Regions from separate parts of the Psychrilyobacter piezotolerans genome, predicted to be linked through region 1. Evidence: riboswitches for the same ligand, from Rfam matches in the RefSeq annotation. Region 1 holds a riboswitch; each other region holds the start of a gene.
The links. Region 1 has a riboswitch for cyclic di-GMP ahead of DYH56_RS15205 (lectin-like domain-containing protein). Riboswitches for the same ligand answer to the same signal wherever they lie in the genome.

Region 2: another riboswitch for cyclic di-GMP. It lies ahead of DYH56_RS02940 (putative bifunctional diguanylate cyclase/phosphodiesterase); the one in region 1 lies ahead of DYH56_RS15205 (lectin-like domain-containing protein).
Region 3: another riboswitch for cyclic di-GMP. It lies ahead of DYH56_RS04695 (HD domain-containing phosphohydrolase); the one in region 1 lies ahead of DYH56_RS15205 (lectin-like domain-containing protein).

The regions. Positions count from the first base shown of each region.
Region 1 covers NZ_QUAJ01000051.1:141-4,914, reverse strand. The annotation lists gene DYH56_RS15225 (tetratricopeptide repeat protein) at 1-176, shown strand, start outside; gene DYH56_RS15220 (GGDEF domain-containing protein) at 635-1,507, opposite strand; gene DYH56_RS15215 (phosphatidylserine decarboxylase) at 1,701-2,585, shown strand; gene DYH56_RS15210 (NusG domain II-containing protein) at 2,588-2,962, shown strand; cyclic di-GMP riboswitch class I at 3,223-3,298, shown strand; partial or broken gene DYH56_RS15205 (lectin-like domain-containing protein) at 3,441-4,774, shown strand, end outside.
Region 2 covers NZ_QUAJ01000003.1:140,817-153,737, forward strand. The annotation lists gene DYH56_RS02935 (EAL domain-containing protein) at 1-1,218, opposite strand, end outside; gene DYH56_RS02940 (putative bifunctional diguanylate cyclase/phosphodiesterase) at 1,248-2,765, opposite strand; cyclic di-GMP riboswitch class I at 2,891-2,975, opposite strand; gene metH (methionine synthase) at 3,582-6,971, opposite strand; gene DYH56_RS02950 (homoserine O-acetyltransferase/O-succinyltransferase family protein) at 6,999-7,829, opposite strand; gene metF (methylenetetrahydrofolate reductase [NAD(P)H]) at 7,831-8,706, opposite strand; gene DYH56_RS02960 (O-acetylhomoserine aminocarboxypropyltransferase/cysteine synthase family protein) at 8,770-10,041, opposite strand; gene DYH56_RS02965 (2-isopropylmalate synthase) at 11,038-12,555, shown strand; gene DYH56_RS02970 (3-isopropylmalate dehydratase large subunit) at 12,556-12,921, shown strand, end outside.
Region 3 covers NZ_QUAJ01000006.1:32,305-45,225, forward strand. The annotation lists gene DYH56_RS04660 (endonuclease/exonuclease/phosphatase family protein) at 1-610, opposite strand, end outside; gene DYH56_RS04665 (PI-PLC domain-containing protein) at 648-1,625, opposite strand; gene DYH56_RS04670 (glycoside hydrolase family 38 N-terminal domain-containing protein) at 1,657-4,221, opposite strand; gene DYH56_RS04675 (PTS transporter subunit EIIC) at 4,235-5,860, opposite strand; gene DYH56_RS04680 (CehA/McbA family metallohydrolase) at 5,862-7,208, opposite strand; gene DYH56_RS04685 (MurR/RpiR family transcriptional regulator) at 7,280-7,993, shown strand; gene DYH56_RS04690 (DMT family transporter) at 8,179-9,027, opposite strand; cyclic di-GMP riboswitch class I at 9,286-9,370, shown strand; gene DYH56_RS04695 (HD domain-containing phosphohydrolase) at 9,465-11,642, shown strand; gene DYH56_RS04700 (N-acetylneuraminate lyase) at 12,057-12,921, shown strand, end outside.

The DNA of each region.
Region 1 (4,774 bases):
ATACAGCTATAAAGCTAAACCCTGAATATTTGCAGGCGTATCACAGCAGGGCAATAATAAAAGAGAGGTTAGATTATTACAATGGAGCTATCGCGGACTATAACTTTATTTTAAAAATAGATTCATTGGACCCGTTAGCACATAAAAACAAAAATATTATCCAGCAAAGGTTTTAGTATAATGTAAAAAATAGGAAGTAAAATTATCTATTACCGTATTTTAATATTTAATACAGGGGAGTGTAACAACTTTTGTGTTTTCATTCAAATCTTAATTACTAAACTAGTTAGGCTTTTAGAATAGATATTCTGAAAGCCTTTCTTCATATTTAATTGCAAAAATATTGTAATATCTTCAACGCCAGCACTGAAATTCTCTAGATAATAAAAAATAGAATAATCATTAAGATTACTCTACTCCACTAAAAACTATATCTGTTTTTTCCATTTTCTTTGGCTTTGTAGAGGGCCTTATCAGCTTTTGTTAAAAAACTATCTAAATCTTGATCCTTTATAAGTTTGGAGTGACTTATAGGATTCAACATCTTTAACCATCGTGTATAGAATTTTATCAGAAAATAATATCCATAAAAATGAAATAAGCATATAAAATATAACAATTTTTGATGATTCCTTTAAGGAGTAGCAGCTAGGGTTGTTCGATTCTTACCGTTAATTTTAGATTTATACATCGCTTGATCTGCTCTCCTGATAAACTCCTTATAATTTTCAGACCTTTGATAGGATGCTATACCTGAACTCAGACTTAGGTTGTAATTATGAAATAAAATATTTTTCTTAAAATTATCTTTAATCCGTTCGGTTATTTTTAAAGCTATTTCCGCAGTTGTATTTTGATATACTATCAAAAATTCATCTCCACCATACCGAAAGGCATAATCTGATTCTCTTATGGAACCATTTATTAATTTACCTATGTATCTTAAAATTTCATCTCCTTTTATATGACCCACTGTATCATTAATTTTCTTAAAATTGTCAATGTCAATAAAGGCTATGGATATTTCATGATTAACTTCAGTCGATTCATTTAATATAGACTCTAACTTTTCTTCTAAATAACGTCTGTTGTACAATTTTGTCAATGGATCTTTTATACTTTTTTGTGAAATATAGAAATTATCTTTCCTTTCATTTAAAACAGACAAAACAACTCCCATTGATATCAGCATTAGTCCAATGGGCATTAAAACTTTGTCTATATGAGATAGAAACCCTTCTATCTCATATATTTCATCCATTACATTTTGTAATGCACCTGTATAAAATATAATGGACCCACCTACATATAAACTACGTATAAAAATTTTTCTAAAGGCAATTTTTCCAAAACATATCCATATTAAAGGTTGGATACAGATTAAAAGTTCGCTTATGATATCCCAGGCTGTTGGATTTTCTACTTTTGGAAATGGCATATCTAAGGATATCAATGTTAAAGTTATGGCTATTACAATTAAATATGGCATAAGTACTTTATTTTTCAAAGGTCCTCCTCCTTACTTTAGCTTATTTTATTTCATACTATCCAATTACTAAAAAAAACGATAATTCCTTTAAAATTGTTGCAGAGAACCTTAAAAACTATCATAAGAAAAGCAGATTTTCTAAATACATATATTTTATGATATAATATATAGGATAACCATTAAAATATAAAAGTTGACAGGGAGATATAATATGAAATTAGATAAGATTGAATATATAGATAGAAAAACCAATATGATATTGGTAGAAAATGTTCCGGGAGAAAATTTTTTGAAATTTTTATACCATAATCCATTTGGAAAACTGCCCTTGGAGCTGCTGGTAAAGAGAAAATGCCTCTCCTCTTTTTACGGAAAATTAATGGACCAGAAAAAATCAATCAATAAGATAGAGGATTTTGTAAAAAACAACCATATAGATATGAATGAATCTCAAAAAAAAGTAGGAGATTTTACTTCATTTAATGATTTTTTCTATAGAAAACTAAAGCCCAATGCAAGAAAGATAGAGGACGGATTGGTGTCTCCTGCCGACGGAAAGGCGGTAGGGTTTGAAAAGATCAATGACTGGGATAAATTCTTCGTAAAAGGAAGTGAATTTTGTTTAGAAAAATATCTGAATAATAAAGAGCTGCTGGAAAAATACAAAGGCGGTAGTATGATCATTGTCAGGCTAGCTCCTGCGGATTATCACAGATACCACTTTCCGGCTGACGGTAAAATCGGCAGTAGAAATAAGATAGACGGATACTATTATTCTGTATCACCCTATGCAATAAAAGAAAATTTTGGAGTATTCTGTGAAAATAAGAGGGAATTAACTACACTGGAAACCAGTGAATACGGGGATGTTTTGATCTCAGAGATAGGAGCTACCATGGTAGGAGGGATCGAGCAGACTTATACTCCTGATACCCATGTTAAAAAGGGAGAGGAAAAGGGGTATTTCACCTTTGGAGGTTCCTCGGTACTCTTACTGTTTGAAAAGGGTAAGGTTATGATAGATGACGATATTTTAAAAAATACAAAAAATGGCTATGAAACCAAGGTATATATGGGTGAAAAAATAGGAGAATAGAGATGTATTTTAAAAGGGGAGACCTAATAATCTATGGGCTAATCATAGGGATTTTTTTGACTTTAGGCATTAATGTCTACAATATTAAGGAAACTAAGGCAGAGAGAGCTGAAATATATGTAAATAATAAATTAAAATATACATACAAACTCCAAAAAGCAGAGAAAGACTTTTATGTCGATACGGATATTGGAGGAGTAGGAATAAAATTAAAAGACAATAAGATAAGGGTAACCTCCTCATATTCTCCCAGAAAACTATGTGTCAAGCAGGGGTGGATAGAGAGGTCGGGACAGACCATCATAGGAGTTCCGGATAAACTCCTGATAAAGATAGTGGGAAAAGAAGAAGCAGAGGTAGATTTTATCCTGCGGTAGATACTATTTAAAATGAAATGAAAAAAATGAGTTCTGTAAAATATAGAACTCATTTTTTTAATATGTAAATTTATTTTTTACGATATTTACATATTATTTAGAAAAATATTACACAATTAATATATATATAAAATATGATTAAACCTAACAAAAATTAATTAAGATTAATAAAGATCAACAAAAATTAACAAAAAATAATTATGATTTTTCATGGAAATGTTATATAATGTTATATAATTTATTATTAAATTTGAATTAAAAAATATTTTTGGCAAAGCAGGGGAAATCCTGTGGCGCAAAACTAAAGGGCCTTTAAAATGGCAGCCAGTTGCAGATCTTTCGAGGTCTGTATTTTTTTATATAAAAAAACGGTTGTTAGGTTGTTTTTCGTAGAATGTTAAGTTTTTTTTAAATTTTACAAGAAAAAATTAAGGATAGATATCAAATAAAATATTGAATTTACAAGGGAGAAGGAAAGATGAAGAAAATAGTTTTATTGTTTTGGTTAGTTATATCGATGCAGTTATGGGGGATGGAAATTAACGGAAATTACAGTAATTTTTTGTATTATAAGTCTGCCATGAAAAGCGGGAGTGAGGTAAGAATAACTCCTGATGAAGGTGGTAAAGTAGGTGCAGTCTGGTCACGGAATATGTTTGATTTGAGCAAAGATTTTCATTTTGAATATGAAATTTGTTTAGGAAGCAAAGGAATACAGGACATTGAAAGTCTAAAAAAAATATATCCTGGTTTAAATATGGCACCTCAATATATCGATGATCACAACAATGTTGATATAGGGGCAGACGGGATGGCCTTTGCCTTTAAATCATCGGATTATAAATATGTTAACTATGGAGAAGCTGGACAATATATAGGTTATGATAATTATGGGTCGCCAAAAATATTTGAAAAATCCTTTGGAGTTAAATTTGATACCTATACAAATCCCGGCTATGATCCAAAGTTTCTTAAAGAGGATGGAGAGAGAGATTTAATAAAAGATCATATTGCTTTTATAGCTAAAGGAAAAATTGGGACAATAAATGGTTCAGCATTTTCAGGTAATGACTTCTATCAGGCAATACCTGAGATGGAAGACGGGGAATGGCATAAGGTTACCTTTGACTGGGATGCTTTATCTAAAACATTTACATATACCTTTAAAGACGGGATGACGACATATACAAATACTTATCATGGGGATATTGTACAGGAATATTTGGGAGGAAGATACGCTTATTTTGGATTTACTTCATCAACAGGGCAGTGGATGAATGAGCATAAAATTCGTAATCCTGAAGTCAGAGGAACTATTCCAACAGATGATTATAAGTTACACATAGAGAAAGAGGTTGTAGATGAAAAAATTTATGAACTAGGGGATACTATTAAATATAAAATAACAATAACAAACCCTGGAAGTGAAGACCTTATCGATATTAAATTAAAAGATGGTAAAAATATATCAGATGAAGAACTGGTATCGGATATTACCCTTGAAAAGGATACATGGATTGAGCTTGGAGCGGGAAAGAGTGTTGTAACCTACGGAACGAAGCAGGTAACTCAGGCAGACATTGACGAGGGAAGTGTAATAAGAACAGCAGCAGTAGTAGCAACAAAAAAGGATAGCAACCCTGTTGAACTACTATATGCTGCAGCAGAAGTCAGGGTAAAGACTATGCAAAGAAATGAATTTACTGTAAGTAATACTCCGGTAATAACAGATAAAGATAGTAAATCGGTTGTAACGGAATATACAAAAGTAGGTGATATCGTAACTTATACAGTTGCTTTAACAAATACAGG
Region 2 (12,921 bases), on a different contig from region 1:
ATCTACCATGGTTTGAGAGTGGGGAAATTCAGTTATTTCTGTATCTTTAGGCAGGTATTTTCGGATTGAAGCAGCTGAGATATCGGTTTTTACAACCCCAACCTTATTTACTTTTTTCTCAACTCCTATCTTTTTTGGACCTGCAGCCACAATCAGGATATCCTTGTAGGTCAATGACTTGGTAAATTTATATATATTTTCTCTTTCTTCAGTGAACAGCATCCCTCTCAGATCAGCTTCCTCACTATTTAAATTTTCATTTGAAACTTCCAGGGGTATCCCCCAAAATTGTGAGATTTCCTCCATCATTTGAACGAAGGATCCGTCATATTTTTTTTGAGCTCCATCATAATATGAAGTAGGGTAAAAATCACTCTGGAAAATCACCTTAAGACTTTTCTTATTGTTCAAATAATCAATCTCCTGCTGGTTTAAAAAATTATGAAAAACTCTCTTTCTCCTCTTGTTTTTTTCATACTCCAGCAGCTTTAAAAACTTTTCTCTATGGGAAAACTCCAGTGCCTTGTCGATTACCGATTTCAGCATGGGTTGGCTCTTTGCTATCCCCAATCCAATTGGGTCTATTCTTCCTAATTCAAATATAGGTTCGGTTTTATCATAGATATCTTCCTTGGAAACGACAATATAGTCAGAGGCAGAACCTTCAGCAGTCTCATGGACCTCTCTTAACCTGAAATTTAAATTCTTTTCCCTTTTAAACTTTTTCAAATACTCACTGTATGCAGATGGAGAAATAACTGTAAGTTCCTTTCCTTCCAGATCATCAAAGGATCTCAAAGGAATATTTTTATTTGTAGTGATAACATAGAGCTTGTCGCTGTGTATCGGAATGGATAGGTTAATTTTATCCTTTCTTTCTTCAGACAGGGTAAAGTTAAGCAGAAGATCGATCTCCTCCCTTTCCAGCATTTCATAAAGATTTTCCCAGGAATCCGTCTCCACCTTAACGTCCATATGGAAAAACTCTTCAAGGAGATCTTTATATTTATATACCAAACTGTCATCGGGATTTTCAAGATCGATATAAGGACTTCCTGTATGAACCCCCATCCGTATTCCAGAATTTTGCAGACTTTTTATATAATTGATTTCATCCTCAGAATAGATACCTGAAGATATATAATTTGTGGCCTGAACTATTAAACTAATAAAAACCAACATTAAAGAAAATAGAAATTTCCTGTTAAGTTTAATCATTTTTCCTCCCAATATTATGTAAATATTACCTAAGCTACTATTTCCGATTCACTGCAGGTATTTTTTTTAAGTTTTAATTCCGACCTTTCATTTATCAGGACCGCAACCAAGTCATTTTCAGGCATAGGTCTTCCAAAGTGGTACCCCTGGGCATATTTGACTCCCTCTTTTTTCAAAAATTCACTCTCAGCTGCGTCCTCTATCCCCTCGGCAACAGATATGTATCCCATATCGTCTGAAAGATCAATTAGGGTGCTGTATATCCTCTGCCCCTTATCTACGTTTTCTTTGACTATCTGAAGGAGGCTTCTGTCAAACTTAAGTGTGTCTATTTCTAAAACTCCCAGCCCTTTCAGGGATGCATGTCCCGCTGTAAAGTCATCTAAAGCTATTGAAATACCCAAACGTTCCTTTAAGAGGTTCATCTCGTAGAGCACCTTCTGGATGTTGTTTATAAAGATACTTTCCGTTATTTCTATCTGTACTCTATTCCCTGGAACACCGTATTTTTTTAACATATTTTCGATGTGGTCATACACATCCAGGCCTTCTAAAGTTTTAACTGAAATATTAAAGGATAAATTGAAGTCATCTCCAACTATCCCCTCTTCTATCCAGGTTTTTAATGATTTTATTGCAGATTCTGCAATGAGAAAATCAAGATCGGCGATCACCTCATTTTTTTCAGCTATGGGGATAAAAACTCCTGGTGGTATAAAGCCCTCCTCTGGATGGATCCAACGAGCCAGGGCTTCGACCCCCACTATTTTTTCAGTCTCAAGTTCAACCTTTGGCTGGAAGTATGGGAAAATTTCCTTGTTTTCAAGGTGATATATGAAATCTTTTTCCAGCTGACGATATCTGTCAAATTTTTCTATCATCTGGTCGTCTGCCACTACAAAGGTCCCCTTCCCATTTTTTTTAGCTGTGTACATAGCTACATCGGCTCTGTGCAGAAATTCCGAGGTACTTTTTATCTTTGGGCTAATAGGGCAGATCCCTATACTCCCGTGAACTTTCAGAGTTGATCCTAATATTTCCAGAGGTTTTCTCAGTTCCTTAAGTGTTTCCGCTGCTTTTTTTTCTATATCATCTTCTTCGATATTCTTATGCAGTATAAAAAATTCATCTCCAGACAATCTATAGATACTGTTGTGATCGAATATTTTATGCAGCCTTTTCACCACTTCCCTGAGAACAAGGTCTCCCATATGGTGACCATAGGTATCATTTATCCGCTTAAAGTTATCTAAGTCTAAAAACATCCCCAGCCCTCTGTTACTTTCAAAGTTTAACCTTCCCATTTCCTTTCTGAACCTGGTCTTGTTTTTAGCTGTGGTGAGTTCATCAAAGTATGCTTTTTGATAAAGGTCTTTTATCCATCGGTACTTTGCCAGTAAAGATATGATAACTATAACTAAGATATACGTTGTAATCTTATAGATCAGACCTTTCTCATGTTTTAACAAGGTGTCTCCCTGGCCATAGACTGCCGTTCCCAGAGAAAAAATTGTCAAACTTAACAGTAATTTGAACCTTTGTTTCATTAAATGTTCCTCCTAGTTTATATGTTTTTTTTATTATCTTAATTTTTCAAAAAGATATATTTGCAAAAAAAAAAGGATACTAAAAGATAATCTTTTAGAATTCCCTACATTGACTCTGAAATTATTTCGATAACTGGCTGCCATAATAAGAATAGTTAAGGCCCTTTAGCTTTGCGTCACAGTGTTTCCATTGTTTTGCCTTTTCGGATTATCACGAGGAATTAATTAAATTGTTTTATTTAAAATTTTTATAGATAAGATATAATTTTTAGGAGAATCTGTTACTAAAAATCTCTCTTATTACCTTAAGATTAAATATAACATACGGTTTTATTATTTGTCCATTTTTTAATGTATAAAGATAGAGTCAAATTGTTGCAGTTAAAAAAAACTTAATTTTATTGAGTTATCTGAAGCCATTCATCATCTATTGTAAAATTATACAATGTTTCCATTGCTGCCTTTTGTTATATCCTTCTTTGTCATGGTTTCATCTATAATGAAACCAATAAAAGTAACGATTATTGTAACTATTAAAATGAATTTGTTTTCCACAACAGCTTTTTTCAATTAAATTTTAATATAAAATTAATGGAAAGTGCTCGTAAATTATAATGTATATGTTGAAAGAAGTCAATTTTAAATGCAAACCTGAATAGGGAGAAAGAGAAGGAGTAAGTTAGGAGATTTTATATGGAAAAAACAATGAGATAAAAGATGCGACTTAAGGGAGAAGTAAGGCTAGGAAAATCTAAATAAAAACCAGGAATTCCGGTTAGGAATCCCTGGTTTTATTTAATGGAGGAATCCTATTTATTAACAAATAGAAATACCTAAATTTTCTTTCATTTTGTTAAAATCAACTTTTCTGAATTCCGCCAGAGATTCTATCTGATTTTCATCAATTTTTCCCAGATCAAAATATTTGGCATTTTCGCTGAAAAACAGCAGACCGCAGACAGTGTGAACAGGTGTCATGGTATAAGTGGAACTAAGGGTTACTCCTAATTCCCAGATATTCATAAGATCAAAGATCTCTTTTTTCATGGAGTGATCGGGTAAAATAGGATAACCTACTGCCGGTCTTATCTTAACCTGAATTACCTCACTTGCTTTAGTCTCTAAATAATATGCAGCAGCCTCTGTCAGTCTGTTTCCCAGTAATTTATACATGATATCCTCATATTCTGTTTTCCCGGATACAGTATCTATGGATACTGCAAAGGTACCTATATAATCTTCATTTTCTACAAAATCTGCCAGGGACAGTGAACTTTCCCATTGCTGGGTTCTCACCATGGGAAGTTCCAGACCATTAATTTTTAAAATATCCATGGGTCTTTTCTCCACATTAAAAATTCCATACCTTGCAGATATTTTTAATTTTTTATCTTTCAATATTTCTAGATATTTTTCAGCCTCCCTTAAAATATCTTCCTCTTTAAAGGTGTCTTTTACCTTCCAATCGTGTAAAAATATATCCCAGTGGATATATTTTTCTATGTCTGCAACAGTGATTTTTATATCGAAAACTCCTGTTTTGGACGGTTTTATTACCTTGTTGGTTATTTTTTCCCTTTTTTTAAAACCTTCTTCTAAACTCAGATAAGACCTGTCTTCTTCAGTTTTTTTATAGGCCTTTCTCAATTTTTCATGTGAATTTAATACAGCCTCTTTATATTCCAGGTCTCCTCCCAGGATTTTATCCAGTACTATTACGGTATTGGAAGCATCTGTAAGATGAAATACACGACCCCTATAATTGGGTTCTATTTTTATGGCAGTATGAAGGCTGGATGTAGCAGCTCCTCCAATGAAAAGGGGGATATTTATTCCTTCATTTGCCATCTCTTTAGCTACCCTTGCCATCTCATGGAGAGAAGGGGTGATGAGTCCGCTTAAGGCCAGGCCATGGACTTCTTCATTTTTTATTGCGGTTATTATCTTATCCATAGAAACCATGACTCCTAAATCGATGATCTTATACCCGTTGCATTCTAAAACTGTTTTTACTATATTTTTCCCGATATCATGGACATCGCCGTCTACAGTTGCCATAACAATAGTTCCCCTGTGCTCCATATTAATTTTTTCATTTTTAATCAGGGGGGTTAAATAAGTTACGGCCTCCTTCATGATCACAGCACTTTTAACTATCTGGGGCAGGAATAACTTTCCGCTATTGAAATGTTCTCCTACTCTTTCCATCCCTTCCATCAATATATCCTGTATTATTGAGATGGGAGAATACTCCTTTAACAACAGGTCTATAAGGGTTGTTAAATTTAATTTATTCCCGTTAATCAGATTATCTGTAATCTGAACCCTTGGATCGGATTCTTTTTCTGCTGTTTTAGGAGATATAATTTTTTCTATCTGTTCATCCAACAATGAATCTAAGACATCTTCTGTATTCATTATTAAACTGCAGATCTTATCTTCCAGAGATTTTTTTATCTCAATTGTTTTTTCTGCAGGGTTCATTATCACCATATCCAGCCCATTTTCTCTGGCTAATCTCAAAAATACCTGATGAATAGCATGTCTTAACGGATTGTTTCCCCTGAAGGCAAATGAAACATTGCTGAGTCCCCCGCTTGTTTTGGCATGGGGCAGATTTTCTTTTATCCATTTTATGGAGTTTATATAATCTTTTGCATAATCCCTGTCTGTTTTTTCCCCCGTTCCGATAGTTAAAATATTAGTATCAAAGATAATATCAGCAGGAGAAAAACCTATTCCCAGCAGCAGATCATAGGATCTTTTGGAAATTGCTATCTTTTTTGTGAAGGTATCTGCCTGACCGTGTTCATCAAAGGCCATGACTACCAGAGCTGCACCATATTTTTTTACTATTTCAGCTTTTCTAATAAACTCCTCTTCCCCGTCTTTGAGACTGAGTGAATTGACAATTCCCTTAGATGGAAGGTTTTTTAATCCTTCCTCTATTATCTCAAAATCAGAAGAGTCGATCATAATGGGAATGTTAGCAGTATCAGCAGAAGATAAAAGCAGTTTTATATATTTTTTCATCTCTGTTTTGGAATCTATCAGTCCATCGTCTAGGTTGAGATCCAAGATATGAGCTCCGGCCTTGACCTGGGTTCTTGAAATTTCCAGAGCCTCATCATATTTTTTTTCTTTTATCAGTCTTGCAAACTTTCTGGATCCTGCTACATTATTTCTTTCTCCTACAATTAAAAATCCCTCTTCATCTAAGACTTCATTTCCCGATATATTAAATTCTAAAGATCTTTCCCTCAAAATTCGAGGTGTTTGATCTTTTACTGCCTCTGCTATGAGCTCTATATGTTTAGGAGTTGTACCGCAGCATCCTCCTATGATGTTTATTCCAGAATGTCTTATGAGGTCGTTTAAAATTTCTGCCGTTTCCTGAGGAGTCTCGGTGTACTCCCCTACTTCGTTGGGTAATCCGGCATTGGGATATATGGAGATCGGTTTATGGGTAAATTTCCCCAGTCTATGAATCAGGGGCAGGAGCTCAGCAGCTCCAAATGAACAATTCAAACCAAAGGACAGGATAGAGTCTCTGTCCAGGGAAATAACCAATGATTCCATGGTCTGCCCGGACAGGAGTCTCCCGAATCTATCCACTGTGGCTGAGATCATAATTGGAAGAGTTTTACCTTCCTCACAAAAGATCTCTTCTGCTCCGACAACCGCTGCCTTTGCATTTAAACCGTCAAATATAGTTTCAATAAGGAGGAGATCTCCACCCCCGTGAAGGATTCCCCTGATTTGTTTCTTATAGGCTTCCTTTAATTCATCAAAATTGATCTCCGACGAATCGAGACCTATACTTTTATTTGAAGGGCCTACTGATCCTGCTATCCATACTTTTTTTCCGGTCTCTAAAGCCGCTGATTTTGCCAGCTTGGTTCCTTCCAAAGACACTTCATATGCCAAATCTCCCAGAGAATAATCCCCCATAGATATGGTGTTGCCGTTAAAGGTATTGGTTTCTATGATATCTGCTCCGGCCTCTATATAACTATTGTAGATCTCCTTTACAATATCAGGTCTGGTCAGGTTGAGGAGTTCGTTAGCCCCCTTTAATTTAGAAGGGAAATTTTTGAACCTCTCCCCCCTGAAGTCCTCCTCGGTTAAGTTATAGTTTTGTATAGATGTTCCCATGGCACCGTCTAAAACCATTATTTTTTCTTTTAAAAGATCTTTTATGTCCATATTTATCAGGCCTCCTTCTTATCGTATTTATACAGTTATCATCTTCAGCCAATTCTTATAAAAAATATCCCTGTGTTTATCCCAGGTAAACAATATCTCTTTATCCGGATCGTTATCCCTATAATAGTTTTCGGGAATATTTTTTTTATCTCTCCGGTATTCTTTATCCAGCCTGTTTATTTGATATTCACCATGTCCTGAGATATAGATATTTTTTAAATCTTTTGTAGCTGCCATATACACTCCGGCTCTTTTATTTTCGGCGATTATCATGAGTCCTGCTCCTAGGATATCTTCTTTTTTGTTGTAGGTGTTCCTTGAATGGGGGGCATGGAATTCATCCAACTGGATCAACTTATTTTTATTGACTCTATGGTTAAAAACCCCGAACATCTTTTCTTTTAGTGGATGTTTTAAAATTTTATAACGATGGTATAGTGCTCCCTGGCTGGCCCAGCAGATATAGATGCTGGGAATATTCAAATTAAAGGCAGGTTTTAATTCATTCCAATATTTCACATCTTCAAATTCTATATTCTCTATGGGAGTACCTGTTATAATCAATCCCTGATAGTTCCTTTCCTCTAATTTACTCAGCGGGATATAGTTTTTTTCTAAATATTCCATGGAGGTGTTTTTTGAAATATGGTTATCCGGGTACAGAAATTCGATCTCTACCTCCAGATTATATCGGCCTAAGATATTAAAAAACTGGGATTCTACTTCATCTTTAAAGGGCATTAAGTTTATAATTCCTATTTTTATTTTTCCTGCAGTATCACCTTTATTTTTAAAGATGATGCCGCTGTCTTTAGATTCTGCTATCCCTCTCAAATTATTATTGCATAGAATAGACATTTTACTCTGCCTCCCTAATTCCTTCCCGGATATATTTTATATTTTCCAAGATTCTTCTGGTTACATGGACCTTATTCATTGTATAGATATGGATCCCTTCTACCCCGGAAGCTATCAAATCAATGATCTGCTCTGTGGCATAGGTTATTCCAGCTTCTTCCAATGCTTTTGGGTTATCTTTGAATTTGTCCAATATGGCCTGGAATTTCCTGGGAATCCTTGCATTGCACAGTTTCCTTACTTTTTGAATCTGTTTATAATTTGTCACAGGTAATATCCCTGCAACTAAGGGTACAGTTAAATTTAATTTCTGGGTTTTTTCCCTGAATGCATAAAAATCTTCATTGTCAAAAAATAATTGTGAGACTAAAAAATCAGTTCCGGATTCTACCTTTGTCTTCAGGTGAAAAAGATCCAGCAGGTCATTATTTTCAAAGTGCACCTCAGGATAAAAAGCACCGGCCACAGAAAAAAACGTTTCTTTTTTTATGTGTTTTACCAGATCACTGGCATAGGCAAAATGCGAATTATGGATCTCATCTCTGGGAATATCCCCTCTCAGGGCCAATATATTTTTGATTCCATTATTTTTTAACTGTTTCAGAGTATCATTTATAGATTCCTCGGTAGCCCCTATACAGGTCAGGTGAGCCATGGTTTCTATCTTATTTATATTTTTGATTCTATTGGTGATCTCAACGGTTCTGCCCTGGGTGGTTCCTCCTGCTCCATATGTTACACTTATATAATCCGGCTTTAACTCTGCCAGTTCATCGATGGTTTTATATATTTTTTCTATGGGGAATTTATTGTTTGGCGGAAAAATCTCAAATGAGATTACGGTATCTTTATTTTTAAATATATCTTTTATTTTCATAATTTCTCTCCTTTATTGAATGTTGTGGGTCTTTACATATGTTTAATTGAATAAAAGGCCGGTTTATCTGGATCTTTTTATTGCATTTTCCAGATCCGCTATGAGATCATCTATATTTTCCAACCCTACTGAAATTCTTATCATATTTGGTTTTATTCCTGCTGCTTTTAACTGTTCGTCATTTAACTGGCCGTGAGTTGTACTTGCAGGATGGATGATCAAAGATTTGGCGTCGGCTACATTGGCCAGATGGGAAAATATCTCCAAATTTTCTATAAATCTTTTTGCTCTTTCCTTCCCTCCGTGCAGTCCAAGGGTAAATATCGATCCTACACCTTTTTTATAATATTTATGGGCTAATTGTTTTTGTTCTTTTGTTGTAAACTCCGGATGAGTGATCCAATCTACCTCTGGATGGGAATTCAGATATTGGGCTACTTTTTTTGAATTTTCTACATGCCTTTCTACCCTGAGGGAAAGTGTTTCTATCCCCTGTAATATCAAGAAAGCATTAAAGGGCGAAAGAGCTGCTCCTGTATCCCGTAATAACCTTACTCTGGCTTTTACTATAAATGCCTGCTCCCCCAAATCTGAATAGACCAGATTGTTGTACCCGGAATCAGGGATATTAAATGATTCAAATTTATCATCTTTCCAATTAAAATTTCCCCCGTCTACGATAACTCCCGCTATTGTTGTTCCATGACCGCCTAAAAATTTTGTAGCAGAATGAACTACTATATTAGCTCCATGTTCAATAGGCTTTATCAGATAGGGTGTCCCAAAGGTATTGTCCACAACCAGAGGGAGCCCATGTTTTTTAGCTACCTTTGATATGGCATCCAGATCGACTATTTGTCCTGTTGGGTTTTCCAATGTTTCTATGAAGATTACCTTTGATTTAGAAGTTATTGCGTCCTCCAGAGTCTTCAGATCAGAAGTTTCAAAAAATCTTGTTTTTATCCCAAAATCCTCTATTGTATTGGATAAAAAATTATAGCTGCCCCCATAGATCCCCTTTGCTGAAACAATCTCATCTCCCGACCGGGCGATAGTCAGTAGGGCATAAGTTATAGCTGCTGATCCTGATGCTACTGCCAGCCCTCCTACACCACCTTCTAATGCCGCTATCCTGTCTTCCAATACTTCGGTTGTAGGATTTCCTATCCTTGTATAGATATTCCCCTTCTCTTCTAGGTTAAATAACCTGGCCCCGTGATCTGTGTCTTTAAAAGTATAGGATGCAGTCTGGTAGATAGGTACAGCCCGGGCTCCTGTCAAGGTATCTTTTACCTGTCCTGCATGTAATTGCAATGTCTCAAATTTTAAATTCATCTTGTTCCTCCTTTTATTTTGATCACGTTATTTTTTTTTAATTCTGTAAAATAAAAAAGCCTGTGGAGTTTCCCACAGGCTTTCTGGTTAAAGATGCTTGTGAACAAACTCGTAGGTTACTACAAAACGAGTCTGTTCTTAAATTTAAAAAATTTAAGTTACAAACTCTACCAAAGCATCATCATTAGCATATTTAATTGTCCGATTCTTGAATTAACCATCTTAATCAGCTCACTTATTTTTATTTTTTTTCTTGGAATAAAACTTTTTTAGTACTAAAGTTTTAATTTTTAAACATTCTAGCATAAATTTTTTTTTATGTAAAATTAAATTTTTTTATTACGATATCTTTTTCTCTGAATTTTTTATTCTATTTTTAGATAAAAAAAATTCCCAACTAAAGAATTTGTCTAACTAAAAAATTATAAAAGTGCAATAAATTAGTTTTTTGATCTTATGAAAAAAACTCTCTAAGTCCAGCAGTATCAATAATTTAATCCGAATGTCCGGATATTGAGTATGTTTTTTTATTTTTATTTTTAAAAATAGTTGTTGACATAAAAAAATTAAACTGTTATTATCTTTCTTAATCACAAAACAAGGAGGAAAAAAATATGATTTTAACTAATATCTTATCTATAAATATATTGTTACTGCTGCTGTTATTATTACCATTAGACTGCAAGCAATTGAATAGATTTAAAATGATATTGGGGAAATTATATACTTTTTGAACATCCTGTTTTAGAAGAAGCAGGAAAAGTATAACTATGATGGCAGCTGATATTATTGGCTGCTTTTTTTTATAAAAAATTATAAAAGAAAATATAAATTTTTTTAGGCAGCTATAATTATAGCTGCTTTTTTTATAGTCTAGGAAGCATAAAATTTATGAAATAAAAAAAAAGTATAAAAATTATAGACTGTACCTGTCTGGATGCAACGTCACGTTGCTTTTTATAATCATTAAAGGATAAAAATCGGGAGGATTGAACTATGGAAAAGATGATAAAGATATTTGATACAACACTGAGAGACGGGGAACAGTCACCGGGATGCAGCATGAACATAGGAGAAAAAATAGAAGTTGCCAGACAATTGGAAAAATTAGGAGTGGACATAATAGAGGCGGGATTCCCGGCTTCATCCAGGGGGGATTTTAATTCGGTCAAGGCAATAGCAGAAAGTGTGGTAAATGTAAGGGTGGCAGGGCTGGCAAGAGCATTAAAAGGAGATATAGATACCACATGGGAAGCCATAAAAGGTGCTCGATATCCAAGGATCCATACATTTATAGCCACCTCGGATATCCATATGAAATATAAATTAAAAAAGACCCCGGAAGAGGTTTATAAACAGGCTGTAGAGATGGTCAGATATGCAAAATCTAAGTGTGATGATATAGAATTTTCAGCAGAGGATGCTACCAGAACCAGGCCGGAATTCCTTTATAGGATAGTGGAAGGTGCTATAGAAGCAGGTGCTACAGTTATAAATATCCCAGATACAGTGGGATATACCACCCCGGATGAATTTTATAAGATAATAAAAGGAGTCAGGGAAAACGTAAAAAATATAGACATGGCAGATATCTCTGTACACTGTCACAATGATTTAGGTCTGGCAGCAGCTAATTCTCTGGCAGCAGTAAAGGCAGGAGCTACCCAGATAGAATGCACCATAAATGGTATAGGAGAAAGAGCGGGGAATGCAGCTTTAGAAGAAGTGGTTATGGCCATGGGGGTAAGAAAAGATATCTACCCGGGACAGAACAGGATAAATACAGAGGAGATCTACAGAACCAGTCAGCTTATCACAAAGATAACAGGAGTTGAGGTACAGCCCAATAAAGCCATTGTAGGGGAAAATGCCTTTGCCCATGAATCGGGAATCCATCAGCATGGGGTACTGGAAAATAAAGAAACCTATGAAATTATGACCCCTGAATCCATAGGACTGAGTAAAAATAAGATGGTACTTGGAAAACATTCGGGGAAACATGCCTTTGAAAGCCATTTGAAGGAATGCGGTTATGAACTGAGCAGGGAGAAAATGGAAGAAATTTTTATACGGTTCAAAGAACTGGCAGACAAGAAAAAAGATGTATCCACAGAAGATATCGAAGCTCTCATAGACGGCACAAAGGAAATAAAAGACAAGACCTACAGATTGAACAGATACACTGTAAATACAGGGAATACAATCACTCCTATAGTATCCATAAATATGGATAAAAATGGAGAAAGCATAGAAAATGTAGCCATTGGAGACGGACCTGTAGATGCAGCATTTAAGGCTATCGATAAGATTGTAAATGTGGAATTTAAACTGAATAAATATGTGATAAAGGCAGTAACAGAGGGAAGCGATGCCCAGGGAGAGGTATTCATAAGGCTGGGTAAAGATAAGAAAAATTATAACGGAAGGTATACAAGTACCGACATAGTAGAAGCCAGTATCATGGCATATATGGGAGCTATAAATAATTATTTTAACGAAGAAGGGAGAAGATAGATGACTATAGTAGAGAAAATTTTAGCAGACAGATCCAATAAAGACCAGGTAAAACCTGGAGATAATATCTGGGTAGATGTGGATATCCTCATGACCCATGATGTATGCGGGCCGGGAACCATGGGGATATTCAAGGGAAATTTTGGTGAAGATGCCAGGGTATGGGACAAAGGAAAGATAGTTTTAATACCGGATCATTATATATTTACAAAAGATAAATATGCCATGAGAAATATAGACTATGTGACTAAATTTGCCAAAGAACAGGAGATTGTGCATTTTTATGAACCCTTTACCGATGACTACAAAGGTGTATGCCATGTAGCTCTGGCAGAAGAAGGACACAATAAACCGGGAGATGTATTG
Region 3 (12,921 bases), on a different contig from region 1:
TTTTATTATTTCTTTCAAAGTTAAGATCTCCCATAATTAGAATAGGTTCATCGTTTAAATGGGATATTTTTTTTGCTTTTTTTACAATTAGCTGGGCACTTTTTTCTCGGGATACTATACCTTTATGATCAAAGTGAGTATTAAATACTAAAATTCTTTTACCTGTTTTCTTTTCTTGAAGCCTTACCCAGGTTGCTATTCTAACACGTGAAGTATCCCAACTAATACTTGCTACTATTTCAGGAGTTTCAGATAACCAAAATGTGCCATTATCTATTACAGTAAACTTATCTTTTTTATAAAAAATACTGGTATGTTCTCCATAATGAATACCATCATCTCTTCCAATTCCTGTCCGACCATATTCAGGTAATTCATCACTTAAAAACAACACTTGGCCTCCTCTATCTTCTTGAAAACCTATGATATCTGAATTAGATATCTTTAAAAATGATACAAGTTTATTACTTCTAGCCGGCCAATTATGTATTCCATCGGCAGCTATAGTACTATTTTTACTATTTCTAATATTAAAACTCATAATATTAATTGACTCTCCGAAACTTAGAACACTTAACAATAAACTTAAAATTACAATTGTTTTTTTCATTCAATCCCCCTAATTTAAAAAAAATAAATTTGCTTATTTAATCTTCTAGTATAAACTCTCTTAATTCTTGTAGATTACCGGTGTTGATCATAACACTTTTTAATGGTTTTAACAGGTTCCACATATCTATATTATCTGGTGAATTCCAAAACCTAATTAGTACACCGTGTTCATGACCTATTTCATTTGCTAAATTCATCTGATTTATGAAGTAGTCAGAGAATGTTACCTTATTTTCAGCTAAATATTTATAAAGAAGTTTGTAATTTTTGCTGAGTGCTACGGAAGCATTTTCAGTATTTACTTCATTTAACCTTTTTTCTTTACTAAGAGGAGCATTAAATTCACTTATTATCTCCTTGTATAATTTCTCGTCTTTAAAATTAAATGATTTTTTAGGATCATTATATTTCCAAAGGCCGCTACTAACAATAGGAGTTACTTTAGCATTTGTAAAATAATTTTTCCAGTTATCGTTGCTATAAATATCACCAAAGCGTCCATCCTTAGTAGAATATCTTACTGAATCAGGACTAGTATAATCTACGTTGGTAAATATTGTTACAGCTCCTTCTTTTATGGTTCCATCAGGAAGATATTGAGTGAAAATATGACTGTATTTTCCAGCAACCTCCTGTAGTAAGTCCCATGTTTCCTTATTTGTAGTTTTTAAATCAACATGCAGAAACACTTTTTCATCCTTATTGTTATATACTACTCCTTTATTGGCAGCAATAAATTTTGTTAAAGGTTTTAAATACATATCCTCTAAAGTTCTATCGGGAGTAATTTCCTCTTCATCATGAGCAACATAAAGATTAGGAACCCCCTTACTATCAGTTCTAAGCCAGATATCGGCTTCAATACTGGACATCCCATTTTTCAATGCCAAAATAAGTGGTTGCTCTTGTAAATAATCATTATGTGAATGGGCATTAGGCATATAATATTTAGTTGATTCTCCGAAACTTAGAACACTTAACAATAAATTTAAAACTATAATTATTTTTTTCATTTAATCCCCCTAATTTTAAAATATTAAATTATTAATACGTTATATTTATATGATCATAAGCCAGTATTTTATCTTTTTTTATTGTTTTCCCCAGTGCATTAACTATCCGTTTTTTAATCTCTTTAGAAATTTCAATTTGATTTTCAGTAGGATTATAGAGTCTTAATATTACTTTATCTTCTACTAAATCTATTCCGCTGAATGTGAGATCACTTTCAAAAATCATAAGGGATTCTTCTGTATCCATTTCACATTTTTCCAGCCAAATGTCGAAGTTATCAATCCTATGAATTTCTTTTTCTAACTCTTGTTTTTGGTATAATAATGGATCATTTAAATATCTTTCAGTTAACTGGCTTATTCTTTTTTCATCGATTTCTTTGTTCAACCCTATGGAAAATTCAAAAGTTAACTTCTTTTGCAGCTGTCCGTCTTTAGCCACCATAACTCTTCCTGAGGCTCTGCCAGGCCTGTGATGTAAATCATTCTTACCAATATACCCTACAGACCTGAATAATGTTATGGCAACCCCGTCTTCTACAAGTTGATATTCTTTTACTCCTTTTCCAAAGCAGGTAAAGCTTTTATCCTCATTGTAGATAGACACACTATTTTGCATAGGCTCTAAATTTATTGGAAATTCTGTATAACCTTCCCAATTATTCATGAGACTATGATTGTTTTCTCTTTTGATAAATCCAAAAGGAAGATCGGCTACTGCAAATTCTGTATTTATACCAAGATTAAATACCACCCTTAACCTATGATCTAAAATAGAATTATCTATATCTACTTTGAATCTGACAAGTTCATCAGATAAAACAATTGAAAAATCAATTATTAACTCTTTAGTTTCATTTGAACGCCCTGTTCTATCTTTTTTTAATGAAACCGGAATCCTTGTTTTAGCCTGAAGATTCATAATCTTTTTATAATTTGATACCTTGACACTTTTTAAGATAAAGTCTTTTATTATTATTTCTTTTTCGTCTCTAAGTGAAGAGTAATCATAAAGATCCCCATCATCACTCATATTCTCAAATGAAAGAAAGTCTTTTATTATGATATTGTTAACCTTATCCTCTAAATTTAATTTTCCATCTTCAAATATAATCTTATATAAATTATTTTCAATCTGGTCTATTTCTGTTTCTGATAGTTTATCTGATTCCAGACAATCATAGCTAACTTTAAATATCTTATAAGATAAAGGTTTCATCTCAACTTTAGTCATGTCAATATCATTAATATAATAATATTCATCTACACCAGTTTCTACTTCACCTTCAGGAGTCAATAGTACCTGTCTTGGTTTCTGCTTCTTCTCCTGGTTATTTATTGTAAACTTCATTTCTTTTCCTTCAAAATCAGTTATTTTAAAGTTTTCCTTATCTGTAATTATCTTATTTCCAGTAGATGTTATTTCTTCTTCGTTTGAACCATTTACAAGAATAAAGATGTCTTTTTCCTCAAGGTTATGTAGCATAGTTTTAGCTATAAGATTAAATAAAGAATGAGCTATCTGCTGAGCCTGTTGGCACCTCATTATTACATCTTTATTAGTTGCATCACTATTACATCCTCCCATACTGTCATGGGCATGAGATTCTAAAAGAAGTTTCCAGGCTTTGTCCAACATCTCAATTGGAGCACTGATTCCTTTCTTTTTAGCAAAAGCCATTAGTGGTTCTACTTCTCTTATAAGAAATTGCTCTACATCATGGTTAATTTTCTTTATATCATACCTTGATGATGTAATACTTTTATGTACCCTTGAATATCTTGGATATCTAAATTCACCTTCATAATTATTATTTGGGTTTATACTATCCATATATTTTTCATAAGAACTTAAGATATAATTATCTTTTCCTATGGAATTAACTTTTTCAACAAATTTATCAAAATCAGAGTCAATACTTACCTGATCTCCACCTATTGGTCCCATTATATTTTCATCGGAAGATATTGATTTTATTTTTTCGAGCAGTTTAAAAGTCTCTATATAAAGCTGTTGTTCGTCAAAATTTCTATGTCTTCCACCCCTTTCAGGGTGGGCTAAAGAATATCCAAAAGGCATAGCTGCTGTTTTTATTCTATCTCCATTTAATGCAGACCAATTCATCTCTACACTACCCATATATTTATCATCATATCCTCTTCTTATGATGATATTATTGATATCAAAAGATTTTGTTATCTGAGGAAGCTGGGCACTGGCACCAAAAGTATCTGGAAGATAGAGTACATCCATACTATGTCCCATATTTTCAGCATAGGTCTTTCCATATTTTAAGTTTCTAAAAACTGATTCACAACCAATATTAAATAGATCTGGCTGTGTATGCCAAGGTCCTATGAACAGTCTTTTTTCTTGAATAAGTTTTTTTACTCTATTCAAGTCTTTTCCTCTTAGATTAAGGTAATCTTCCATTAAAGAGCTTTGGCCATCTAAATGATAGTTCAGCTTGGAATTTTCTTCTAAGGCACCAAATATTTCTTTGAATGATTTTAATGCTAAGACCTGAGTATCAAGAGTGGTAAAATACCACTCTCTGTCCCAATGTGTGTGTGCTATCATATGTATATTTTTCAATTTTTTTCTCCCTTTAATATAATATTTCTCTTACATCTCCAGCAATTGTCTGTACTTTAACACCATAAATTATCTGAAGTGCATTTCCTTTACGAACAATTCCTGATGCTTTTAATAATCCCTTCCATGTATGATCTTCAGATACTTTATTTGGATCTTTTACTATTACTCTTAGTCTAGAAATACAGTTGTCTAAGCTTTCTATATTTTCTTTCCCACCTAGATTCATTATGATATCATTAGCTAGTCTAGCTCCTTGAAATTGTGGCTCTAATTTTTTTCCTTCACCTGTTTTCTCTAAATAATCCTTTTTGCTATAAAGTTTCACTTCATCTTCATCTTCTCTTCCCGGAGTCTTAACATTGTATTTTAAGATTAAGAATCTAAATGCAAAGTAATAAGCTGTGAAAAATAGAGGTACTAAGAAAAAGTATGGAACAATATATAATTTTTGAAATTGGAATATCTGAGGTAACCAATCTTTAATACTACTTCCATATATTGATATTTTAAAGTATTCAGCTAACGTAAATGCTAAACCTGTAAGAGGAACATGTACTAAATAGAATAACCAAGGAGCTACAAACAGAAATGTAAACTCTAAAGGTTCAGTTATTCCAAACAAGATCATAGTTAATACTGCTGGCATTAATATTCCAAGAAGTTTTGTTCTTTGTTCAGGCTTTGCTGTATGGTATATAGCCAGCGCTGCTCCTGGTAAAGACCCTAAATGTAAGATAGCTCTTCCAGAGTTAAGGTTTCTGGTGATTAACTTTGTCATTTCAGATGAACCTAATTGTGCCATTTGAATACCAGAAGTTCCCACTACTAAATTACCATCCACTATAGCTGTTCCTCCAAGCTCAGTCCATCTTAGCGGGATTGTAACTAAGTGATGAAGTCCCAATGGCAGTAAAGATTTATCTAGCATAGCCCATAGATATGTCCCGAATAGACCTGTTCTGGATATAAAGTTAGCTAGTTCCGCTAAGGCCAATCCAAACGTAGGCCATACATAGTAGCATATAATTCCTGCAAAAGATCCAGCAACTAATGATAGGATAGGGACAGTCCTTGTTCCCGCAAAGAAAGAAAGAACCATGGGTAATTTTACATTATAAAAACGATTATGTATTTTTTGTACAATTAATCCTATGATTAATCCTCCAAATATACCGGTTCTATAGGAAAAATATCCTAAAACATTAGTATAAAGAGAGTTCCATTTAGTTGCAGTGATTATATCCATACCTCTGTTTTCAACTAAAAATGTTTTTGCAGTTGTTACAGCTGAAATATCATTTATTTTAAACATAGATGATATTATTGCATTAAATGCAATATATGATAACACCGCTGAGAATGCTGCCCATCCTTGTTCTTTTTTAGACATCCCGAATGCCACACCTGCAGCATATAATATTGGAAGATTAGCAAATACTACCTTACCAATAGATTTCATTATAAAAAATATATTATATATTGTGCTCCCGCTATATATAATGTCTCCTAATCCCAGTGCATTGACTGTCCCTTGAGAAGTAAATGCTCCTCCTAATCCCATAAATACACTTCCTATTGCCATAACGGCCAAAGGCATGAGCATCGTTCTCCCTAGTGTTTGTAGCGTCTCTTTCATTTTATTCCCCCTTATTTATATGATTTTCTACATCGTACCAACTTATATACTCTACAATTCCAACTTTATTATAAATTGGATTCAAAAAATATCGTATCCCACCATCTAAATTATGCCCTTCAACTCTAAAGTTTTCTCCTTTGTCTAATTTTATTTTTATTTTAAATTCTGAATTTTTTTCAGAATAAATTTTTTTCCCATTTAAAATACCATGCCATAGAACCTCCTCTTTCGATTTGACAAAATAAGTTATCTCTTCATCTATCTGGTCACCTAAAATATAATTTTTTTCTATAGAATAAATCTTAATATCTATCTCATCGTCAAAAGTTATATAGTTCCTTCCATATTTTAATGCTTCCAATATTTTTTTTTGATTTAATCCTTCCTCTAAATATGTGGCATTTTTAGGGATTCCAACTGTTGTCTTATACCCTTTTATACCCTTATGTGTATCACTTCCAGCTACTCCAAAAATCTTATATCCCTTACTCCATAAATAATCGAAAGCTAAAATAGATTTATTTATCATCTCTTCTTTTTCTTTATAGGGACAATTTATGAGTTCAATTGTATGAAAAAGTTCCATGGGTAAATTGTATTTTAATCCTGTACTATTTTGAAATGGATGATTTAATGAGATCAGACTCTCTTTTTTGCCTTTCACCTCAAATAAAATTCTTTTTACATTTTCACAAGGATCCAGATTTTCTTTAAATAACTCTGCATAATCTATAAGATCTACTCCATATATATTGAAATGCCCTTTATTGTCCAAGGTCAACTCTGTTCCTGAAAAAAGATTCCAATCCCTATTAATCCCTTTGTTAGATATGACATTGTGGTCTGTTATAAATAAATAATTCAATTTTTTTTCTTTATATCCATTGTAGACCTCTAATTGAGATATTTTTCCATCTGAAAAATTAGTGTGGCAATGCAATTCTCCAAAATACCATCCTTTTTCTCCTTTTGTTGAGACTTCTTGAATTTTCCTATAATCATCCCCATGGTAAATTTTCATATCCTCTAGTATTTCTATAGAATATTCTCCTCGACAGTCATAATTTTTTATGAGAGTTAATGTCCATTCCCCTTTATCCAGATCCCCTTCTTTAAATAAATTCGAAGTTCTATTAAATTCTTTAAAAATAGAATAAACTCTATTGTAGGTTTTTAAGGTAAATGTCCCCCTTATTCTACCCTTTGGATCTTTCAATACGGCGATTACATGTTCAAATATACAGTTTTTTAAAAAAATAGTTATATTTTCCTTGGCATCCTCCACATGAAACCTGTGTATAATTTTTTCTGGAAACTTCGATAAAAATACTCCTTCTATTAACATGTTTTTCTCCTTTTTTATTTTGATTTTTTAATGTATAATTACAATTATGAATTATAAAGGTGTGAATTATTATGAGTATCAGTATACGTAAATTAGTTAGTAAATATTCTTTGACTCAATCTGAAGAGATTGTTTTAACTTATATCTTAGAAAATTTAGATGATGTTTTAGACTATGGGGTTCGTAAAGTTGCTAAAGATTGTTTTTGTTCTACATCTGTAGTCATGCATCTTGCTAAAAAAATGAACTTAAAAGGTTTTGTGGATATGGTTTATCATTTTAAAAGCTTAACTTCCAAAAATCATGAAAATCATGAATTTATAAATTATTTTGAAAAAAACCATACTAAACTGGAAGAGTTAAAAAAAATCTTAGAAACATCTTCTAATGAAGCTATCTACATAATGGGGAATGGATTTTCAAAAATTATAAGCCGTTATTTTCAAGAGCGCTTAACAAAGCATGGATATCTTGCATTTGTAAATGAACATTTAGAACTTTTAGAAACACCTCATACAAAGTCTCCTTTAGCTATTATTATTTCTGAATCTGGAGAAACGAAGTATTCTGTAAAGCAATTAAACAAATGTATAAAAAATGATATAAAAGTTATCTCTTTTACATGTAATATTGAAAATACTATACAACAAAATTCTTTTCTGAATTTATCTATTGAAAACAGTGCTTATATTAAATCTTTAAATACTGATTTTAATTGTTTTTTTTCAAATTTAATTATGACAATAGATGCTCTTATGTCCACTTTGGAATCAAAATGCTTATAAATTAACTATATATCATATATCTACCCTTGTAAATAGTTTTAAAAATTAAAAAAAAGTTACATATATTGTAACCTGTTACAATATATGTATCGATATATCAAATTTAATAAAAAATTATAAAATAAAAGAGAGCTGTTACAGCTCTCTTTTTACTGGTTAGAAATATAATTTTAGTCCTTTTAATTTTACCCTTTTCTTTTTAAAATTAGATAGGTGGCCGATAAAATCATCCCCCCTCCTATAATTGTTGGGATTCCTGGCATTTCATTAAAAAATATTCCTCCTAATATAACAGCTCCCAATGGATCTATATAGGATAAAACTCCCACATGCTGAACTTTTATTCTTTTTATTCCTTCAAAATAGAGGTTTAATGCTATACATGTGTGGATGACCCCCACTATAATCATTAAGATTAAAGACAGGGTATTGAATCTCTTCATATTTTTGATCACAGGAAAAAAGATCAAGGAGGAGATTCCCATTTGAAATAAACTGATTTTATGGGATGGAACATCTTTCAATTTTTTTACACTGATTGTAACTAAGGCGTAAAAAAATGCCGCGATCAACCCATACCCCACACCTGTCATGCTAAAATTACTGCCTTTTTGAGACCCCATCAGGGTCATTAAAATTATCCCCGAAAAGCTTAGTCCAACAGCAATTAAAGTTCTTTTATTGATACTTTCCTTTAACAGAAAAACAGAAAGTATAGTTACGATAACAGGGGCTACATAGTAACTCATTGTTGCTGAAGCAATAGTTGTAACTTTAATTGCCCGAAAAAAGAAAAACCAATTGAGAGCAATAAATAATCCGCTCATAGAAAGGATTAAATATTCTTTCAAAGACAATTTATTGCTTGTGCTATCTTTCTTTTTTGTAAATTTTAATATTCCAAGTACTATAAATGCTATAAATACTCTGAAAAAGACTATAACCTCTGGCGGCTGATCAATATATCGTACAAATATCCCGATACTTCCCCATATAATCATTGATGATATCATCAAAAGATATCCTATATTCATAATGCTGCTCCTCCCAAACTATATATTTAGGCATACTGTACCACAAATTTAAACTTTAAGCTATATTTTTCCCCTACTGATTTAAAGTATCGAGAAGAATTTTTAGGATAATGTTATCTACGGTAAATATAAAGTAGGTGTGTCAGATATAGTCTATAAAGAATATCCTTATTTGAAGTTTTTAATCTATTCTGTTATTATGATAATAAAGTTATAATATTTTGTTTAAAGTAAAAATATATATAATCCAGGGAATAATTCTGAAAAAGGCAGAGCAGGGGAAATTTTGTGACGCAAAACTAAAGGGTCTAAGTCTCTTAAGATATGACAGCCAGTTGCCGCAACTTTTTTAGAGGTATGCTATTTGTATAATTACAATGTAGCCTCTTTTTTATTTGCTTTAAAATATTAATAATGAATAAAAAAAGGGGTGGTTTATGAATAAATTATTATTTTCAATTTTTATTTTATTGAGTGTTTCTATTTATGGGATAGAAAATTTAAATATTCCATTAAATAAAGATGAAAAAGAGTGGATTACAGCAAATAAAAATAAAAATATAACGATTTATTTGGATAAGGACAGAGGGATATTAAATTATTATTCAAAGGGAAAAAGAAAGGGTGTTTTTCCTAATATAATTAAAGTATTGGAAGAAAACACAGGACTTAGTTTTAACATAATCGATGAAGATACTGAAATATTTGAGAGTTCTGTAGATTTGGGGATTCCTGATATAGTAATGGGTGTAGAAGACTATAAAAGAAATAATAAAGAATATGAGTATATAGATACACCTGTTGAATTAGATGGAGTTGCGATTACCAGAAAAGATTATCCTTCTATTGATTTTAAAGAAGATAATTTTGGAAAAAAAATTGTCTATGAAGAGGGAGACCAGATAAAAAATAAAATTATAAAGAAATACGGGAACCTAATTACATTGATCTCTAAACCAAATCAAAAAGAAGCTGTAGAAGCTATATTGTCTAAAGAGGCGGATGTTTATATCGAAGATTATCAGGAGGCTTTAAAATATTTAGTCAAAACGCCAAACAATAATGTAAAATTAAATTATTTTTCAAAAGTTATTAAAACGGATTATTATACTGGAGGAAAGGCAGAATTTCAGCCTTTGTTAGATATTATAGAGAGAATTTTTGATAATAAAGATCTGACAATGAAGTTTTTTCATGAGGAAACACTGAGTTATACGAAAAATAAGTTGGAGATATCCAATGAAATTCAAGAATATATTAAAAACAGGAAAAAAATAAAGGTTTTTCTTCCTTCCTTTGAAGAATTTCCACAGCTTTTCTATATCAATGAAAATAAGGTCCCAGAAGGATTTTTAAATAATTACTTCTATGAAATTGATAAAATATTGGGAATACAAATAGAGTTTGAAAGAGAAAATATAGATTTTGATGTAGACCCATTTATACTGAGTGTCAATGGGGAAGAATTAATATCTGAAAATGAAGAAATACTCATAACAGAACCTTATACCCAGATACCATTATTGATTTTTAATAGTAGTGATGAAAGCTACGTCCCGTATTTTGATAATCTAAAAAAATATCGTATTGCTGTAGTAAGAAATTCTTTTATTGAAAGGTATCTTTTGTATAAAGGATTAGGGAATAATTTAATAAGGTTTAAAAATATAAGAGAAGTATTGACAGCAGTAAGTTCTAAAAAAGCGGATATTTTAATAGGGGAATTGCAGCAAATTGATTATTTTTCAAAATTATATAGTATAAGAGATCTGCAGGTTGCAGGGACTATCCAGGATAAGCTGGAGTTAAGTTTTGGAATACCCAAAGAAGATAAAACCCTTTATTTTTTAATAAATTCATTGAACAATGAATTTTCTTATAGAATAAAAGAAGATAAAGATAAATTTTTTATCCAAAAAATAAAAATAGCAAAAGATTATAAATTATCTATAGTTATCTCCGCAGTTTCAATTCTCCTGCTAAGTTTCGTTTATAATCATTTAAGAAAATTTAAAAACACTTCTATGAAGTTAAAAAAATTAACTATTGGTCTGGTTGAAACTCTGGAAAATGCCAATACATTCAACGATGAAGATACAGGTGCACATATAAAACGATTAAACAAATATTCAGAATTATTGGCTGAAGAACTTAAAATGCCGAATTATTTTGTAAATGAAATAGGATTATATGCTTCCCTTCATGATGTGGGAAAGATAGGGATACCTGATAATATATTAAAAAAACCCGGGAAATTGACAGAGGAAGAATTTGAAACAATGAAAAATCATGTGGAAATAGGATATAATCTTATGAAAGATCTGGATATTAGTCCGGTAGCTTTAAATATAGTCAGATATCATCATGAAAAATGGAATGGTCTGGGATATGGAAAAGGTTTAAAAGGAGAAGAGATCCCAATTGAAGCAAGGATAGTGGCTTTGGCAGATGTATACGATGCATTGCGTCAGGAAAGGGTTTATAAAAAAGCCTTTACCCATGAAAAATCTATAGAGATAATAAGATCTGAAAGTGGCAGACATTTTGACCCTGAAATAGTTAAAATTTTTATAAAAAAACATAAAAATTTTGAAAGGATTTTCGAGGAAAATTAAAAAAATTTTACCTTTAATTTGATTATATTAATAACTGATGGTTTATATTATCTGGGTATTCTAATTAGCCTTTGGTTTTAGTTAGATTAATAATTAATTCAATTATTCAATATTTTAAAATATAAATTGCTATAACTTTATATCTTCTAAGATCTAGGTTCACCAGATAGACTAAAAGTCTTTCTGGTGGACCTTTAGTCCTTCTCATGGATTAAGTTTTTTCCCTCTCAACCTCAATATTACCAACGAATAAATGAAACTCATCTCTGTACAATTTTTAAGAAGCACAGGTGGAAAATCAGAAGGGAAGGGAACCATTTTTTGATAACAATCAAAAATGTTATAAGATACTTAATATAGATGTTCGTAAGAGAAACTTGTGGATTAATTTTTTAATATATATAGGGGGTAAAGATGAAAACAAAATTAGGTGGTATCTATTCAGCATTAATGGTGGCATATGATGAAGACGGCAATATAAATGAAAATGGAACCAGAGAAATTATCAGACATAATATCCACAAGATGGAGGTAGACGGCTTATATGTAGGCGGAAGTACAGGGGAAAATTTCATGATATCTACAGAGGAGAAAAAAAGAATTCTTTATATCGCCATGGATGAAGGAAGGGGTCAGGTTAAACTTATGGCACAGGTGGGATCTGTAAATTTAAAAGAAGCTGTGGAGCTTGGAAAATATGCCACCGATCTGGGGTATGACGCACTGTCAGCAGTAACTCCTTTTTACTATAAATTTGATTTTGAGGAGATAAAGAACTATTACAATACAATTATAGAGGCCACTGGAAATTATATGGTGATCTATTTCATACCATCTTTAACAGGAGTAAATCTCAGCCTGGATCAATTTGGCGAACTTTTTGAAAATGAAAAAATAATAGGAGTAAAGTTTAGCCATGGAGATTTTTTCCTTCTGGAAAGACTTAGAAAGGCATACCCAGACCACCTTATATACGCAGGTTTAGATGAGATGATGTTATCGGCTGCGGTCCTTCATGTAGATGGCGGAATAGGAAGTACATATAATGTGAATGGAATAAGAGCAAAACAAATATACACCCTTGCTAAAGGAGGAAAAATAAAGGAAGCCAGAGAACTACAGCATACAACCAATGACTTGATAGAGGGAATCCTGGCCAACGGCTTATACCAGACAATCAAAGAGATTATGAAAACTCAAGGGGTAGATGCAGGGTATTGCAGACAGCCTACAAAAAGGCTTTCAGAGGAAGGAATTATAGCAGCAAAGGAATTGGCTG